Regions from separate parts of the Bordetella avium genome, predicted to be linked through region 3. Evidence: predicted binding sites of a transcription regulator. Region 3 holds the regulator's gene; each other region holds the start of a gene.
The links. The regulator HrcA, encoded in region 3, represses chaperone genes, less so after heat shock. The targets are predictions, from matches to a motif close to TTAGCACTCNNNNNNNNNGAGTGCTAA.

Region 1: U0029_RS14575 (co-chaperone GroES) is a predicted target of HrcA. The motif match lies at 2,173-2,199, and genes of this name have one in related genera.
Region 2: rpoH (RNA polymerase sigma factor RpoH) is a predicted target of HrcA. The motif match lies at 3,061-3,087, and genes of this name have one in related genera.

The regions. Positions count from the first base shown of each region.
Region 1 covers NZ_CP139969.1:3,149,984-3,154,523, reverse strand. The annotation lists gene groL (chaperonin GroEL) at 152-1,792, opposite strand; gene U0029_RS14575 (co-chaperone GroES) at 1,827-2,114, opposite strand; partial or broken gene U0029_RS14570 (IS66 family transposase) at 2,412-2,759, opposite strand; partial or broken gene U0029_RS14565 (IS66 family transposase) at 2,763-3,062, shown strand; gene U0029_RS14560 (protein kinase domain-containing protein) at 3,295-4,540, opposite strand, start outside.
Region 2 covers NZ_CP139969.1:136,167-140,706, forward strand. The annotation lists gene U0029_RS00630 (S-(hydroxymethyl)glutathione dehydrogenase/class III alcohol dehydrogenase) at 1-839, shown strand, start outside; gene fghA (S-formylglutathione hydrolase) at 841-1,680, shown strand; gene U0029_RS00640 (hypothetical protein) at 1,739-2,428, shown strand; gene U0029_RS00645 (DUF302 domain-containing protein) at 2,529-2,996, shown strand; gene rpoH (RNA polymerase sigma factor RpoH) at 3,134-4,021, shown strand; gene U0029_RS00655 (metallophosphoesterase) at 4,361-4,540, opposite strand, start outside.
Region 3 covers NZ_CP139969.1:799,903-804,442, reverse strand. The annotation lists gene U0029_RS03865 (thioredoxin family protein) at 1-84, opposite strand, end outside; gene grpE (nucleotide exchange factor GrpE) at 110-646, opposite strand; gene U0029_RS03855 (hypothetical protein) at 764-922, opposite strand; gene hemH (ferrochelatase) at 953-2,047, opposite strand; gene hrcA (heat-inducible transcriptional repressor HrcA) at 2,095-3,099, opposite strand; gene U0029_RS03840 (NAD kinase) at 3,209-4,108, shown strand; gene recN (DNA repair protein RecN) at 4,127-4,540, shown strand, end outside.

The sequences.
Region 1 (4,540 bases), 1.4 Mb from region 3:
CCGGATAAGCGGGTCCATTGTAGGCATGGAAACAGGGGCGCAGGCCGCGCCGCAAAACAAAACCCCCGGAGGGCGGACCCAACGGGGGTTTTGATTGGAGAGGAGAACCGCGTGGCGAAGGTACGCGGCGCTCCTGGCCGGGGGGAGGGACTTAGAAGTCCATGCCGCCCATGCCACCCATGCCGCCGGGCATGGCCGGGGCAGCGGGCTTGTCCTCAGCCAGTTCCACCACGGCGGCTTCAGCCGTCAGCAGCAGGCTGGCCACCGAAGCGGCGTTTTGCAGGGCGGTACGGGTCACCTTGGTGGGGTCCAGAACGCCTTGCTCGACCAGGTCGGTGTACTCGCCGGTAGCGGCGTTGTAACCGTAGTTACCCTTGCCGTTCAGGACGTTGTTCACCACCACGCTGGCTTCTTCGCCGGCGTTGGTCACGATGGTGCGCAGGGGCTCTTCCACAGCGCGCAGGATCAGCTTGATGCCCGCGTTCTGGTCGGGCGTGTCGCCTTGCAGACCGGCAATGGCTTGCTTGGCGCGCAGCAGGGCAACGCCGCCGCCAGCCACAACGCCTTCTTCCACTGCAGCGCGGGTGGCGTGCAGGGCGTCTTCGACGCGAGCCTTCTTTTCCTTCATTTCGACTTCGGTCGCGGCACCGACGCGGATCACGGCAACACCGCCGGCCAGCTTGGCCACGCGCTCTTGCAGCTTTTCACGGTCGTAGTCGGAGGTCGCTTCCTCGATCTGGGCGCGGATTTGCTTGACGCGCGCTTCGATCGACTTGCCGTCGCCGGCGCCGTCGATGATCGTGGTGTTTTCCTTGGCGACTTCGATGCGCTTGGCTTGGCCCAGTTCTTGCAGGGTGGCCTTTTCCAGCGACATGCCGGTCTCTTCCGAGATCACGGTGCCGCCCGTCAGGATGGCGATGTCTTCCAGCATGGCCTTGCGGCGGTCGCCAAAGCCCGGCGCCTTGACGGCGGTGGTCTTCAGGATGCCACGGATGTTGTTCACCACCAGGGTCGCCAGGGCTTCGCCCTCGACGTCTTCGGCGATGATCAGCAGCGGACGGCTCGACTTGGCGACTTGCTCCAGCACCGGCAGCAGATCACGGATGTTGCTGATCTTCTTGTCGTAGATCAGGACGAAGGGATCGTCCAGAGCGGCGACTTGCTTTTCGGGGTTGTTGATGAAGTAGGGCGACAGATAGCCACGGTCAAACTGCATGCCTTCGACGACATCCAGTTCGTTTTCCAGCGACTTGCCGTCTTCGACGGTGATGACGCCTTCCTTGCCGACCTTGTCCATCGCGTCAGCGATGATCTGGCCGATCGAGCTGTCGCTGTTGGCCGAGATCGAGCCAACCTGGGCGATTTCCTTGCTGGTCGTGACCGGCTTGGAGGCCTTCTTCAGCTCAACCACGGCGGCGGCGACAGCCTTGTCGATACCGCGCTTCAGGTCGATCGGGTTGAAACCGGCGGCAACGTACTTCAAGCCTTCTTGAACGATGGCTTGAGCCAGCACGGTGGCGGTCGTGGTGCCGTCACCGGCGTTGTCGGAGGTCTTGGAGGCAACGTCCTTGACGAGCTGGGCGCCGATGTTTTCGAACTTGTCCTTCAGTTCGATTTCCTTGGCGACGGACACACCGTCCTTGGTCACGGTCGGGGCGCCGAAGGAGCGCTCCAGCACGACGTTGCGACCCTTGGGGCCCAGGGTGGTCTTAACAGCGTTGGCGAGAACATTCACGCCGCGAACAATGCGCACGCGGGCATCATCGGCAAACAGAACTTGCTTGGCAGCCATGGTCAGCTTCCTTCGAAAATGGGGGGGTTCGCTATTACTGGATCACTGCGAGGATTTCTTCCTCGCGGATGACGAGCAGCTCTTCGCCATCAACCTTGACGCCTTGGCCGGCATACTTGCCGAACAGCACCTTGTCGCCGACCTTCAGGTCGACCGGCAGAATCTTGCCGTCTTCCGTCTTCTTGCCGGGGCCGACAGCCAGGACTTCGCCTTGATCGGGCTTTTCAGCGGCGCTGTCAGGGATAACGATGCCGGAAGCGGTCTTACGCTCGTTGTCCAGGCGTTTGACGATCACGCGATCGTGCAGGGGACGCAGGGCCATGAGGAACTCCTGTTTCGATAACTAGAAGATTGATCGGTTGTTAGCGCGGGAGGGCTTGTTAGCACTCACCGGCGACGAGTGCTAATTATAGGGATGACTTGGCAGGCTTCAAGGGGGGGAGGGGCGGCTGTTACATTTTTGGGGTTGGTCTGAGGCTGAGCAGGTGTTGAATTCCTGTTGTCGAACGCCACCCCACTTGGGATTTGCGTCATGCGGATTGAGATTAAACAAAATGTGTCAGCCCAAAGCAGATCTGTAAGCGCCTGCCGAACACACCCTTGACGGTTCTGCTTATGCAGCAGGTTGCCACCGATGCAACGTTTCTGTGATCGGTTTGGCCCGCTCCAGCCGTATCTGGCGTCGCTCTTCGGCAGGCAACTCGGCTACGTCCTGCTCTACGCTGTATAGCGCGCCGAACAACTCCAACGCCTTTGCGGCGATCTGGCTCTGGTTGTTGGCGTGCAAGTCATGGAACTTGCGCCGGGCGTGCGCCATGCAGCCCAGTTCCGTGATGCCAGCCGCGAACCCGGCCTTGTAGCCCGCATAATCGTCGGTCACCAGCTTGCCGCGCCAATCTTCCAGGAACGTGCGGCAGTGCTCGCCGGCCCGGCTGGGCGCGAAGTCGTAGAGCACTGCACGCAGGCTGTCTACAGCCTCAAGCGCTGGGAGGCGTTGACGCGCTACCTTGACGACGGCGATGCGCCGATCGACAACAATTGGGTGGAGAACCAGATCCGCCCCTGGGCGATCGGGCGTTCGAACTGGCTGTTCGCGGGCTCGCTGCGCGGGGGCCAGCGCGCGGCCGCCATTATGAGCCTGATCCAGTCGGCACGGCTCAATGGGCACGACCCATATGCCTATATGAAGGACGTGCTCACGCGCCTGCCCACGCAGAAAAACAGCCAGATCGCTGAGCTACTGCCGCATCGGTGGCAACCTGCTGCATAAGCAGAACCGTCAAGGGTGTGTTCGGCAGGCGCTTACGCGTCATCGATCTCAAGTGCACATCTCTGCCGTTGCCACCGTCCAACCGAGACCTGGCTCCTAACATTGTCCGAAGGAGAGAGGGCTCTGGCCCGAGTTTCTCTCGACACCGCGTGAATGGGCGGGTGCTCTTACATCATTTTGAAGCTCGATCAGAGGATCAACCTCAATCTGCATATGCCAGTGATGGCTTCAGTCATCTGAAGTCATCATTCTGGGTGGTTGCATCCTCAGTCTTAACTTCCACCGCGACCGTTTCCGCTACGGGCTCCACGCCGAACTTCTCCAACGCGCGACGAAGATAGCCATTGCCAAGCTTCTCAAGGAGATATGAGACGTCGTACGAAGACCGCGACTTGTCTTCGGCATAGGTTGCCATTTCGTGCGGGTCGATAATCCCCCTAGCGACGTCGACCAGCGCCAAATATTCGCCCTTCTGTTGAGCTGTCAACCTAATCAGCAAAGCCTTTGCCCTCTGCCTCTTCGGATCCGAGGACATACTCCGAAGCACTTCTAAGAGTTCTCCAGAACCAACGATTGCGCTTCCCGAATCGCCGCGAGCCCTCAACATCTGCTCGTCGAGGTCAAACAATGTCCAGAACTGGTCCATTGATATGGATTGGAGAACAAACGGCACTCTGGCAACGTCCCGGTGAAGTAGTCGCACCACGGGGAACAATGCGCGAGGTTCCAGCTTGGTTGTGCCTAGCCTTTCCACAAGTTCCCCATACTGTCGCCTCAGTTCCTCGAGGCCAAGGCGCTCGGCGGTGCCATTGTATTTGTCGATGCGGTTGTAGATGCCATATGTTGGGGCGAATACCATTAGCCCCCCCTTGAATCTTCGATAGCACGGCTCTCCGAGTCCGGCGAACTGGGGCTCGTCGCTATCTCCATCGTCGGGCGCGTAGTCGAAATCATTGAACCGGCGTAGCTTCTCGACCGCCCCGTCTAGGAAAGCGTCACCCTCGGTAAGCCGGTGCGCCTCCCCAACCTCAAGAACTGCATAGCCGAAGGCAGGGTGGTTTGGGAAGCGTTCCACCACCAATCTGGTTGGTAAGACGATGTAGTCTGCGCCTCCACCAGAAATCTGCAGAGATAGCATCGCTCCACCTTCGCAAAGATTGGCACCTCTGATGTGCTGTCCACCGCCTTCCGGAAGGAAGCAGTGGTTCATGCCGTGGTAACGCGATAGAAGTCGAATCACATTGAGGACTGCTGCGGGGTCGCGCCACTCTGCGCGAGCAATGCCTTGACCAGTCATCGCCTCAAGCGACGCGAACTCCCACTGCAGTTGATTTGCCTTCCCGGCGTCGTACTGAATTGCAGCAACCTCTCGTAGATTCGCTGAGAACTCAGAAGCGCTTGGCCGAGCCCCTGGCAGCGAGTCGGTTGCTCGCTCCAGTAGAAGGTCCAAGGGTTCTAACACGAATCCATTTTCTTTT
Region 2 (4,540 bases), 660 kb from region 3:
CGGAATGCCGCCAGTGCAAATTCTGTCTGTCGCGTAAAACCAACCTGTGCCAGGCCATCCGCAGCACGCAGGGCAAGGGTTTGATGCCTGACGGCACCTCGCGCTTCTCGCTCGATGGCAAGCCGCTGTTCCATTACATGGGCACCTCGACCTTCGCCAACCATATTGTGGTGCCCGAGATTGCCGTGGCCAAAGTGCGCGAGGACGCGCCCTTCGACAAGATCTGCTATATCGGTTGCGGTGTGACGACCGGTATTGGCGCGGTGGTCTACACCGCCAAGGTCGAAGCCGGCGCCAATGTGGTGGTGTTCGGTCTGGGCGGTATCGGACTGAATGTGATTCAGGGCGCCAAGATGGTGGGCGCCGACAAGATCATCGGCGTGGATTTGAATCCCGAACGCGAGGCGATGGCGCGCAAATTTGGCATGACGCATTTCGTCAACCCGAATGATGTCGAGAACGTCGTTGACCACATCGTGCAACTGACCGATGGCGGCGCGGATTACTCCTTCGAGTGCATCGGCAACACCAAGGTGATGCGTCAGGCGCTGGAGTGCTGTCACAAGGGTTGGGGCCAGTCCATCATCATCGGCGTGGCCGAGGCCGGCGCTGAAATCAGCACCCGCCCCTTCCAATTGGTGACCGGACGCGAGTGGAAGGGTTCTGCCTTCGGCGGCGCACGCGGCCGCACCGATGTCCCCAAGATCGTTGACTGGTATATGGAAGGCAAGATCAATATCGACGATCTGATCACGCACAGGCTGCCGCTGGACCGCATCAACGAGGGTTTTGACCTCATGAAGCGCGGTGAGTCCATCCGCTCGGTCGTGATCTACTGACATGGAACTGCTCTCCGAACACCGTGCCTTCGGCGGCCGGCAGCGTTTCTACCGGCATGACTCCGCGCAGATCGGTCTGCCGATGCGGTTTTCCGTGTTCCTGCCCGAGCAGGCGGAGTCGGCGCGCGTGCCGGTGCTGTTCTATCTGGCCGGCCTGACCTGCACCGAAGAAACCTTCATGATCAAGGCGGGTGCTCAGCGCCTGGCCGCCGAGCACGGCCTGATGCTGGTCAGTTGCGACACCAGCCCGCGCGGCGCCGGCGCGCCCGGCGAGACGGCCCATTGGGATTTCGGCGTGGGCGCGGGCTTTTATCTGGACGCGCGTACCGAGGCTTATGCCCCGCACTACCGCATGGAAAGCTATGTGGCCGGCGAGTTGTTCGATCTGGTGACCACCGCCCTGCCGGGCGATGCCGCCCGCGCCGGCATTTTCGGTCACTCTATGGGGGGGCATGGCGCATTGACGCTGGCTTTGCGCCACCCCGGCCGTTGGGCCAGCGTTTCGGCTTTTGCACCTATCGCCGCGCCCATGCGTTGCCCCTGGGGCCAAAAGGCGTTTGCCGGTTATCTGGGCGAGGATAAGGCCGTCTGGGCTGAACATGACGCCAGCGAGCTGATGCGTGGCCTGCGCAACCCTTATCCTGAGGGCATTCTGATCGATCAGGGGCTGGCGGATCAATTTCTGGCCGAGCAGCTCTATCCCGAGCTATTCGAACAGGCTTGCCACGATGCGGGACAAGCGCTGATGCTGCGCCGTCATGAGGCTTACGACCACGGTTATTACTTCATTTCGACCTTTATGGCGGATCACATCCGGTTTCACGCCGAGCGCTTGCGTTAAGGCAGGGACGGCGTGGCGCTTTTATACTGGCGTCACCTGATGAACGGAGCGACTCTCTGTGACAGATCTGCTGACGCCTTTCGTGTGGGTCGCCCTGGCGGCAGTCTTGCTGTTGGGCTTGGGCCTGGGCATGTTTTTGGACCGGGGCGGCCCGCGCGATGAGCGGGGCCGCAAAACCTTCCGCTTGCGGCCCGTGCGGCGCGCCTGCGGTCTCTTGCTCGCGGCGCTGGCCTGCGTATCCGGCCTGTTCGCCCTGTCGCTGGCGCAGTTTTCCCGCCTTACGGCCGATGTACCGGTGGCCGAGGTACGCATCATCGGCCATCACGGCGATCAATATACGGTCGCCGCTCAAGCCCAGGGCTTGAGCGAGCGCGATTACACGCTCTATGGCGATGAATGGCAGATCGATGCCAAGGTGGTCCGCTGGCGTCTGCCTGCTCTGGTTGCAGGCGCGCCGCCGCTCTATCGCCTGGAGCGTCTGTCCGGCCGTTACCGGGATGTGCAGCGCGAGCAGGCCGGCATGCGATCCATCCATGCGCTCGATGATTGGCCCGCGCCTGACATCGGCGCCGTCAAACGCTGGTTTCCCGAGTGGCTGCCCTTTATCGATGTCACCTATGGCAGCGCCGCCTACATGCCGCTCTTTGATGGTGCGCGTTACCAGGTACTGTTCGATCCGCGTGGCGCCCTGTTCATCCGTCCCGCAGATAGCGCCACGGCGCAGGGGCTGAAGCAGCGTGGCTGGTAGGCTGCGCGCCGATTTGATCTGATTCAACCCCTGCTCCGGCGAGCCCCTGGGCCGGCTTCCTATACTGGGCCGCTCGCAACGCAAGCCTAGGAGCAACACCATGATTCCAGCCATACGGTTTTTCACCATCGGGCGTTTTCTCGGCGGGATCGCGACCGCTGCGGCCCTCTCCCTGGGCACCTCGGCCGCTCACGCCCACGAGCATCTGGTGAAGTTCAACAGCGCGCGCGGTTTCGATGACACGGTCCAGCACTTGCGTCAGGGCCTGACCAGCCATGGCATGACCATCTTTGCCGAGATCGACCATGCCGGCGCGGCCAAGGCGGTGGGTCTCGAAATGCCGCCGACCAAAGTGTTGATTTTCGGTAACCCCAAGGCCGGCACGCCCCTGATGCTGGCCGAACCCGATGTGGCCCTGGATCTCCCCCTGCGTGTGCTGGTGCGCGAGCGTGAAGGCAAAACCGAGGTGCTGATGCATCCTGCGGCCAATTTCATGCTGCCCGCCGAACTTCAGGGCCGCCTGGCTCCGGCCATCGACCTGGTGGGTAAAACCGTCGCCCAGAAATAAAATGGGGCCGCAGTAGTCCGGCGCTGGCCAGAAAGGGGAACTTCGCCGCAGTGCAGCAGTCGAATTAGCACTCAACCATTTGGAGTGCTAACATCAATCTCATGCCCGTTTCCCCCTCGTTTCATGGAGGCCGCAAAATGAATTCTGCCAGTCCCTCGTTGACCCCGTCGGGTAACGCCCTGGCCTTGGCGGTTGCCAATCCGGGTGCGTTGGGCACGATCGATGCCTATATCACGACGGTAAACCGTCTGCCTGTCCTGACGGCCGAGCAGGAATCCACGCTGGCTCGCCGTCTGCGCGATAGCGATGACCTCGAGTCCGCTCGCGAGCTGGTGCTGTCGCACCTGCGCCTGGTGGTGTCGGTCGCCCGTCAGTACCTGGGCTACGGTCTGCCTCATGCCGATCTGATTCAGGAAGGCAATGTCGGCCTCATGAAGGCCGTCAAGCGATTCGATCCCGAGCGCGGTGTGCGCCTGGTGTCGTTTGCCGTTCACTGGATCAAAGCTGAAATCCACGAATACATCATCCGCAACTGGCGTCTGGTCAAGGTGGCGACCACCAAGGCGCAGCGCAAGCTGTTCTTCAATCTGCGCAGCATGCGGCCCGATGGCCATACGCTGGACACCGAGCAGGTTGACCACATTGCTCGCGAACTCAATGTTCGCCGCGAGGATGTCAGCGAGATGGAAGTCCGCCTGTCTGGCCGGGACCTTTCGCTTGAAAACCAGGACGATGACGATGATGGCTACGCGCCTATCGCCTATCTGTCCGACGAATGCCGAGAAGAGCCGACCCGCGTGCTGGAACGCAAAGCGCGTGACGATCTGCAAGGCAAGGGTCTGTCCGATGCCATCACGGCGCTGGACCCGCGTTCGCGTCGTATCGTCGAGGCCCGCTGGTTGCAGGATGAGGGCGGTGCCACCCTGCACGAACTTGCCGCAGAGTTCGGCGTGTCTGCCGAGCGCATTCGCCAGATCGAGGCTGCCGCATTGAAGAAAATGCGTGGCGCCTTGGCAGCGGCCTGATTCGCTGTTGTTCGCCGACGCCGGTGCTCTGTGTGGAGCACCGGCGTTTTTATTGGGCACTGGCGACACCATCTGATACAAATTTAGGGAAGAAGTGGCCAGGATTCGGGAAACTTATTCAGCCCGATGCCTACTAACCTAAGTAGACCGCAATGCTTGAAGCAGTCTCCTGTTTTGTAGTCTTATCGTCCGTCTCGGCTTCTCCTCTTTCCCCTCCCCTATGGGGCGGACGTTTTTTACGGGGCACCATGCATATCGGTGCCCCGTTTTTTATTGCCGCACAGTCCTCTTGGGGCCGGCAAGTAGCGCAAAACGCCGCCGCGCTCGTCCTTGTTGGTTTCAGGCCAGTTCTAGGGTCGGGGTGGCTTGCAAGCTTGCCCAGGCGGCGGCATCCAGCCGCCGGATGCCGGTGGCGATGGAACCGTCTGCGTACAGCTTGATCCAGCGATAGCCCGGCGCCTTGGCGTCAATGGCGTGCTGGCCATTGTTCAGAGTGAACTGAAAGCAGGTCGATGGCGT
Region 3 (4,540 bases):
GACGACGCGTTCGTCGAAGGTGGCACTCGAGACCGGCTGCATGCCGAACACCTCGAACACCTGGCCGGGATCAAAGCTGCTCATGACTGCGTCTTGAACCAGGGATGGATTAACCCTGCCCTGCCGACACCACCACAAGGGCGGGGCGCAGGGTACGGTCGGCGATGACATAGCCTTTCTGGAGCAATTGCACCACCGTATTGGCCGGCTGGGGCGCGGGCACCGAAGAAATAGCCTGATGCAGATGCGGATCGAACTTATCGCCCTGCGCCGGCGCAATGTCTTTGAGCATGTTGCGCTCAAAAGCGCCATTGAGCTGCTTGAGCGTGACTTCCACCCCCTCGCGCAAGGCTTGGGCAGTCTGCTCCGGCTGAGCCAGCGCGGCTTCCAAGCTGTCCTTGACGGGCACCAAACTCTCGGCAAACGATTCAATGCCGAATTTACGTGCCTTGGACACATCTTCCTGAGCCCGGCGGCGCACGTTCTCGGCCTCGGCCATTGCGCGCAAGGCCTGTTCCTGATGGGCCTGGGCCTGAGCTTGGGCTGCAGCCAATTCGGCGCGCAGCGCATCAATTTCGGCTTGAAGATCGGGCGCTTCGACGCCTGCGTCTTGAATCGGATCGACAGGCTCTTGAGGTGCCGTCATGAGAGTCCTCCAGCAAAGATTAGTACGGTATGTGCCCATAAATGGGGGTTGCCTCCCCAATTTCAAGGGCGAAAGCGATCCGGCCCCGGGCCATCGCACACCATGCCACGCAAACGCCTAGTCGGCGTCTTCTTCGGGGCGCTCGTCTTCGGGAGTGATGGAAACCGGATCGCTGGCCGGAAAGGTCTGGATCAGGGCATTATCGAGATCTCGCTCAAGACCGTCCTCGGCGAGCTCTCCTTGGTCTGATCGAGGGGATTGCGTAGAAGCTGTCATCTTGCCGTCTCCTTAAGAAAGCGGTCTTACTCAGCCTGCGCGTTTTACGGGCCACGCCTGAAGCTGGGTTTCGACCAGATCGGCCAGCCCACTCACCCACAGAGGGCTGTCATTGAGGGCCGGAATGTAGCGAAACTGCTGACCGCCCGCCTCCATAAAGGCATGGCGGCACTCCTGGTTGATTTCTTCCAGCGTTTCCAAACAGTCTGCCACAAAGCCAGGACAAACAACATCGATGTGTGTAATGCCCTGAGCTGCCAGCATCTTCAAGGTGGGTTCGGTATAAGGTTCCATCCAGCGCGCCGAACCGAACCGGCTTTGGAACGTGACCTCGACCTCCTCGGGCGACAAACCCAGGCGCTTGCGCAGCAGGCGTGCCGTATCCAGGCAATCGCGGTAATAGGGATCGCCCAGCTCGATCGAATAACGGGGCAGACCATGAAAACTCATGAGCAGTTTTTGCGGCTTGCCCTGCGCATCCCAGAAGGATTGGATGCGTTCGGCCTGCGCCTCGATATAGGCCGGATCGGCATAGAAGCGTTTGACAAAGCGCAGCGCCGGCTGATCGCGCAGGCGGCTCGCATGGCGGGTCACGGCATCGACGGCCGTCGCTGTCGTACTGGCCGCATACTGCGGATAAAGCGGCACGGTCAGAATATGATCGCAACCCTGAGCGCGCAGCTGCGCGATCGCATCGGGCACCGAGGGATTGCCATAGCGCATGCCCAGCGCAACCGGCACATCCAACCCGCGTTCGGCCAGGGCGGCGGCCACCCCTTCGGCCTGTTTACGGCTATAGACCATGAGGGGCGACCCGCCCTCCATCCAGATACCCGCGTAGCGCGGCGCCAGCTTCTTCGGCCGGAAAGTCAGCACCAGACCATGCAGAATCGGTTTCCAGAGATAGCGCGGAATCTCGATCACGCGCTGATCGGAGAGAAACTCGGCCAGATATTTACGAATATCCGCAGCCGTCGGGGCGTCAGGCGTGCCCAGGTTGATCAGCAGCACGCCAGCGCGGCCCGGCCCACGCGGCGGGGGGTTGTCATCAAAGCGGTCTTCCGCAGTAGCGGGTTCCGGGAGAAAACGCTCAGGCCACAAATACTTGAACAGACGAAGAAACACAAACGCCTCCCAGGGGGCACCCCCGAGGGATGCCGTCTTATGAACAGTTATTGATTATGACTGAGTGCGTTGGACAGCAAACGGGCCGTGATATCCACGATCGGAATCACCCTTTCGTAAGACATCCGGGTAGGACCGATCACGCCCAAGGTGCCGACAATCTGCCCGTCCACGCCATAGGGCGCGGTCACGACGGTCACCTCATCCATCGGCAGCAGTTGCGAATCCCCGCCGATATAGATCTGTACCCCTTGCGCCCGACTGGAGACATCCAGCAATTGCAACAGGTCTGTTTTCTTCTCGAAGAGTGAAAACATCTTGCGCAGCCTGTCCATATCGGAAGCAATATCCGTGACGTTCAGCAGTTTGCGCTCGCCAGAAATCACCACTGAGTCGGTTTCCTCGGCAGCCTCGGCCCCGACCTCCACAGCGGCCTGCATGAGGCGCGAAATATCTTCGCGCAACTGGATCAGTTCGGTGGACAGCGTCCGACGCACCGCGTCGAAGGACTTGCCCGAGAAATGCTGATTAAAGAAATTGGCCGCCTCGACCAGCTCAGATTCGGCGTAATCGCGCTGCACCTGCATGATGCGGTTCTGAACGTCGCCGTCGGGCGTGACGATAATCAACAATACCCGCTTATCCGACAGGCGCACGAATTCGATCTGGCGAAACACCTGCGCCCGCTTGGGCGTGAGCACCATGCCGGCGAACTGGGTCAGATTGGACAGCAGGGCCGCAGCCGCATTGACCGCCCGGCTGGGTTCGATCATGGGCAGCAGTTCCGCCATATTGGCGGGTTCGAACTGATAGGGGTGTACGGCCAGCAGCGAATCGACGAACATACGATAGCCGCGCGGCGTAGGCACTCGGCCCGCCGAGGTATGCGGGCTCTGGATCAGCCCCAGTTCTTCCAGGTCGGCCATGACATTGCGTATGGTCGCGGGAGACAGATCAAAAACTTTGGATAGCGTGCGCGAGCCTACCGGTTGGCCATCGGCGATATAGCGTTCAATCAGGGCTTTCAACAAAGCGTGAGCACGGTCGTCCATGGCGGTATTTTAGGGAAAGTTTCGCCAGGAGGCGATTTTTGTCCTCTGGCAGAATATGCGGCCCCATATAATCGTCTGATACGCTCCACGAATCCACAGAAACCTGCTCATGCACTTTCCCATCGTCGCCCTCATCGGACGCTATCAAGACACCGGTCTTGATGCGCCCTTGCGCGCCCTCGCCGCCATGCTCACGCAGGCCGGCCGACGGGTGCTGGTCGACGCCGATACCGCACGCAATACGGCCGTGCACGAATACCCCGTCGCCACCATGCAGGAAATCGGCGAATCGGCTTCGCTGGCCGTGGTCATGGGCGGAGATGGCACGGTGCTGGGCGTGGCCCGCCACCTGGCGCCCTACGGCGTGCCGCTGATCGGCATCAACCATGGCCGTCTGGGCTTTATTACCGATATCCCGCTGCAAGATGCTCATGACGCGCTGGCGCGCGTCCTCGACGGCAATTTCCAGATCGAGGAACGGATGCTGCTGCAAGGCAGCGTCTGGCGTGGCGACGCCTTGATGTACACAGCCTCGGCCCTAAACGACGTGGTGCTTAACCGCGCCGGGCGCGGCGGCATGATCGAAATGCGGGTCGAACTCGACGGCGTCTACATGTATACGCAGCGCGCCGATGGCCTCATCATCGCCACGCCCACCGGCTCGACCGCCTATGCGCTGTCGGCCAACGGGCCGCTGCTACACCCTGGCCTGAATGCGATGGTGCTGGTTCCGGTAGCGCCCCAGAGTCTATCCAACCGCCCCATTGTCATCCCCGACACCGGGGTGCTGAATATGACGCTCACGGCCATCGGCCGGGTCGAAACCGGCGCCTCGGCACATTTCGATATGCAAACCTGGTCCGATCTGCAACTAGGCGACCGCATCACGGTGCAACGCGCACCGCACACGGCCCGCCTGGTTCATCCCCAGGGCTACAGCTTCTTCTCCACCCTGCGCCGCAAACTGCACTGGAATCAGATGCCGCAGGTCTCCGACAACATTGAGTAATTTCCGGCAGCGCCCGCCATGTTGCGAACCCTGCATATCCGCGACTTCGTCATCGTCGAACAGACGGAAATCCACTTCGGCGCCGGCTTCACCGTATTCACGGGTGAAACCGGCGCCGGCAAATCGATATTGATCGACGCACTCGCCCTGGCCCTGGGCGAACGCGGCGACGCCAGCGTCCTACGTGAAGGGGCTGCGCGCGCTGACATCACGGCCATTTTCGACAGCCCGCAACACCTGTCAGACTGGCTGACCGAGCGCGAACTTGAGCCCGCCGAGGAACTATCGTTGCGCCGCGTAATCGACGCACACGGCCGCAGCCGCGCCTTCATCAACGGCTTGCCAGCCACCGTCACCCAATTGCGTGAACTAGGTGAGGAACTCGTCGATATCCACGGCCAGCATGCCCACCAAAGCCTGATGCGGCCCGAG